2 regions of the Acinetobacter seifertii genome follow, and region 1 is predicted to be linked to the other one. Evidence: riboswitches for the same ligand, from Rfam matches in the RefSeq annotation. Region 1 holds a riboswitch; the other holds the start of a gene.
What was found. Region 1 has a riboswitch for manganese ahead of I8T81_RS12700 (sodium:calcium antiporter). Riboswitches for the same ligand answer to the same signal wherever they lie in the genome.

Region 1 (2,478 bases):
AGGAAACCCGCTTGCTCAAAAGAAAATTTTGATCGCAACGATTTTAACTGCCGTGATGATGGTTTTTGAAATTGTGGGTGGATGGATCTTTAACTCCATGGCTCTTTTAGCTGATGGCTGGCACATGAGTTCACATATGGTTGCTCTAGGGTTGGCCTATGTTGCTTACAAAATGGCTCGCCGTTATGCCCATGACAAACGCTTTAGTTTTGGAACTTGGAAAATCGAAATTTTAGGTGGATATAGCAGTGCAATCATATTAATGGTCGTTGCACTGTTAATGGGATTTCAATCTATTGAGCGATTACTCCATCCTGTTGATATTCATTATAATGAAGCTATTTCTATTGCTGTTGTGGGGTTGGCAGTCAATTTAATTTGTGCGTGGTTATTACATGATAATCATGAACATCACCACCACCATCACGACCATGAGCATAGTCACCACCATCATCATGATCACCATCACGATTTAAACCATAAAGCTGCGTTTCTACATGTGGTTGCCGATGCTGTAACTTCTGTATTAGCCATAGCCGCACTTATAGCGGGTAAATTTTTTGGATGGAATTTTTTAGATGCTTTATTGGGTATTGTAGGGGCGATACTGGTTGCACAGTGGTCATGGGGGCTTTTGCGTGACACAGGAAAAACGTTATTAGATGCTGAAATGTCACATCCAGTAGTCGCTGAAATCCAAGAAGTGATTGAGCAATTATCACAAGTGAAAATTACAGATTTACATGTATGGAAAGTCGGTAAAGGAAAATTTTCATGCATTTTGGCTTTAGAAACAGACCGAACAGATTTAACGCCCGATTCAGTTAAAAAGGCTTTGTCTATTCATGAAGAAATTGTACATGCCAGTGTAGAAATACATTTTATTTAGTCGATAAAGAGAGCTTTAAAACCGACTGTGAATTTTTAAAGCTCTTGATCATTTTGTCAGACCATTTTTGTAGAGTTACTTTTCAATCACTGGTAAACTTCACCTATTGTCATTGGGGAGTAGCCATTCCTAGTACCCAACTAGGAAGACCACGTCAACAAACTTGAGATCAGTATCTCATGGCGTGTTCAGCCACTGTATACACAGTGTGAGCTAGGCGAGACCTTTGGCCGCAACGTACTTTGCTAGTCGGGCGAAGAGCGTTGTCGCGCCAATGGTTTCTTATTCGCCCGGCTGGACTATTCCTATGCTCCTCACGTTCATCTTATTCTTTGTGTCCGCCGCGGCAATTTACCTAGCCTGTGAATATTTCGTCAATGGAATTGAATGGTTTGGTAAGCGTCTTAATCTTGGTGCAACAGCAGTAGGCTCGGTACTCGCAGCTTTTGGTACAGCGCTACCTGAAAGTGCGGTGACCTTTATGGCCGTCGTATTTGGTGATACCCCAGAACAAAAAGACCTTGGTGTTGGTGCTGCAATGGGTGGCCCATTGGTTTTAGCGACCTTGGGTTACGCCGTAGTCGGTCTGGTATTGATGCTTCATCGCAAAAAATTAGCTCGAACTTCGCATAAAGTTCAAGTTGATTATGCCCGTTTAAGCCGAGATCAAGTCTCGTTCCTTGCTATCTTTGTTTTAAAAGTAGCGCTTGGTTTAGTCGCATTTGCCATCAAACCTTGGTTAGGCATTCTATTTTTAGCGGCTTATGCAGCTTATGTTTGGCGTGAGATTAAGGAAGCTGATACATCTTCCGATGAAGAAGACCTCGAACCGCTCAAGTTCCGTCCTAATACAGCCGAACCGTCACTAGGGTGGGCTGGTCTACAGGTATTGGTCGCTTTAGTTGTAATTAGTGTTGCGTCGCATACTTTTGTTGCTCAGCTTGAAGCGATTGGTACAGCGCTAAGTTGGCCGCCACATTTGGTTGCTTTATTACTGAGTCCAGTTGCTACCGAATTACCTGAGATTATGAATGCGCTGATTTGGGTACGCCAAGGTAAAGAGCGTTTGGCTTTAGCGAATATTTCTGGTGCCATGATGATTCAGGCCACCATACCAAGTGCATTAGGTATTTTCTTTACGCCGTGGCGCTTTGATACCTTGTTGTTAGCCTCTGGCATTATTACTGCATTAGCGATTGTGTTTCTGTGGAATTTATTCCGCCGTGGCACAGTCGATGACCGATCATTGGTTGCAGTAAGTGCGCTGTATGGTGTTTTCGCAATTTTAGTTGTGATTTATCTCTGATAAACATTAACGCGCTGGACATGTGCCAGCGCGTTTCAGTCGTCGTATTTGCTATTGATTAGATAATCTTAAGAAACGATGAGCTAATAACCTTGTAAAATCGGTAAATAATTAACCAATTGTCTTATTTTTCATAACTTATGCCCTGTACCTTAGTAGCAGAGGCTTGTACCCTGAGTGAATCATAATTTAAACTTATGGGGTCTTTGAAAAGTCCTCTTTTTTGACTAAATTTATTAAACAAATGAACTTTATTTTGTGTAATAAAATACTTTCTAAACAC
Region 2 (2,478 bases), 1.5 Mb from region 1:
TCAATCCAGTCTAAAAACTGGTTAATCATTTCTTTGCCAATAAATGGAGTACCATGCTGAGGCACAATCATTTCAATATCCATTTGACGAACCATGTTGACCCATAAACGAATGACTTTATTTGAGCACATATAGCGCTGATGAAAAGCCTTCATTTTCATCACATGGGCATCGAAATCTTTGAGAGGCTGACTTGCATCTTCAACAATAGAAGCCCCCATATCGCCTGAAAATAAAATTTTGGCAACTGGATCATAAAACTGAAAATTACCCACCGAATGTAGAAAATGTGCCGGAACCATGACAAGCTTTGATTCGCCCAATTGAATCACTTGACCACGATCTGGCAGCTCAATGAGACGATCTTCCCAATTACCTTTCATACGCTCACTCATAAAAGACGAGTTTAAGTGAGGTAAAAATCGTGCCCATAATTTAGAGGCAACCACCTTAGCATCGGTATAAACTAACCAACGAGGCATTGAAGTAATAATATCTGGGTCTTGATGTGAAGCAATTACATAGTCCAGATTTTTAAGACGAGTATATTTATTAAGTTCCATCGTTAATGGAACGTAGGTCAAATCACCACCTGGATCGATTACAGCTGCTCGTTCATGATCAATAATTAAAAATTGATTGGCTTGTATGCCTTCCCCTTTAACCAAACTGGTAAAACTAATACATTTATGTACGCCATTATCAAATAGTATCTGCGATGTTGTTTTTTCAAACCCCATACAATTCCCCAAAAAAACTTTAAATATTAGATATTTTTATATCCATACTAAAATAAAGGGATTCTAAAGTACTTGCAATGAATTGATTGATATTTCTCATAATATTTTAAAATTGATTTTACTTTTCTTATTCTATAAATGAATCATCAAGAAATTGCATAATCTTCTAAAACTTTCTTAAATAAATGTATTTTGAAGTTTAACTACTAAAATGACCTATAAAAAAAAAGCACTCGAATTGAGTGCGTTTTTTATGGCAGCTTAAAATGTGTTAAAAGAAATAATGTTGTACTAGTGTAGAGACACCTACAATTAAGAAAATAGCAGCACCAATTTTATGAATAAGCGAGATAGGTAAACGTTCTGCCAGTTTATTACCGATAAATACAGCAGGAGCATTGGCAATCATCATACCCACTGTTGTACCTAGCATTACCCAGAAAATACTGTCATAGCGTGCAGCTAAAGCCACAGTTGCAATTTGTGTTTTATCACCAATTTCGGCTAAGAAAAATAAAATAAAGGTTGCACCAAAAACACCAAATTTTTGCCATTTATTAATACTATCAGTTTCATCATCAAGCTTATCTGGAATAAGCATCCAGAACGCCATTCCAATGAAACCAACAGCGAGCACCCAAACTAAAATTTCAGGACTGAGAACGGTCGTAATCCACTGCCCAAGCACAGCAGAAATACCATGATTAATGAGTGTGGCTAAAAGAATCGCAATTAAAATAGGAATTGGCTTACGGAAACGCGCAGATAGTAGCAGAGCCAATAGTTGAGTTTTATCACCCATTTCAGCGAGGGCAACAATCGAGGTAGAAATCAGAAATTCTTGCATATTAGTTCTCTGGCTAGCATAAATGCCTATGACCTACCCCTCCTGCTAGCCAAATATCATAAAATGATTGCAGAGTGGTAAATCAAAGGTCTTGCCAACTCAGGAACGATGAGACGTTTAAGCTATGATGACCATGTTCTGTTGAACAATTATGTTGACCATCACCTATTCACATTTGCTGTGAATAGCGGCTACTCCCCAATGAAGTATGCGTTTATTATATTCAAGTCACTTTATTTTTCAAATATTCAAGCAATAAATTTTAACCACGCCCAAACAAATAAGCGTGCAATACCTAATAACACTGCAAAATAAGCACTTATATGAATGAAACCAATATGGTTATTACTTACTCCTGTCTGATATTCAAAGGGTAAAATCAAGGTAGCTACAAACACCTCAAAACCCATCACCACATAAGTCATCCATTCCCACGGGAAGTGTAAAATACTGACCCATATTCCCATCAATAAAAATACAATCAACAGTAAGGGCAACATAATTTTAAGGAAACCCAACATTTACTATTTCTCCTTTACCTAATAACGAGAAATTTCTCCTCACGCTCAATAAGCCTTGCTTAACCTGTAGATTAACCCAAAATTTAGTTAAAGAGGTATCAAAACAAAACCCCGCCGAAGCGAGGTTTTGGTCAATAATTTAAAAGAATTAGATTAATAAAGTACGAATATCTTTAAGAAGTTTCGTAAGTTTATTTGTAAAGCGAGCAGCATCTGCACCATTAATTACACGGTGGTCATAAGACAATGACAACGGCAACATTAAGCGCGGATCAAAGTCTTTACCATTCCATACTGGCTGCATCGTTGCAGGTGAAATACCCAAAATCGCAACTTGTGGCCAGTTTACAAGTGGTGTAAACGCTGTACC

Region 2: another riboswitch for manganese. It lies ahead of I8T81_RS00895 (TMEM165/GDT1 family protein); the one in region 1 lies ahead of I8T81_RS12700 (sodium:calcium antiporter).

What each region holds. Positions count from the first base shown of each region.
Region 1 is NZ_CP065820.1:2,736,572-2,739,049, reverse strand. It holds gene dmeF (CDF family Co(II)/Ni(II) efflux transporter DmeF) at 1-889, shown strand, start outside; yybP-ykoY riboswitch at 992-1,104, shown strand; gene I8T81_RS12700 (sodium:calcium antiporter) at 1,116-2,195, shown strand.
Region 2 is NZ_CP065820.1:192,387-194,864, reverse strand. It holds gene I8T81_RS00900 (oxygen-binding di-iron domain-containing protein) at 1-740, opposite strand, end outside; gene I8T81_RS00895 (TMEM165/GDT1 family protein) at 1,012-1,587, opposite strand; yybP-ykoY riboswitch at 1,603-1,799, opposite strand; gene I8T81_RS00890 (hypothetical protein) at 1,836-2,108, opposite strand; gene I8T81_RS00885 (2-oxo acid dehydrogenase subunit E2) at 2,257-2,478, opposite strand, start outside.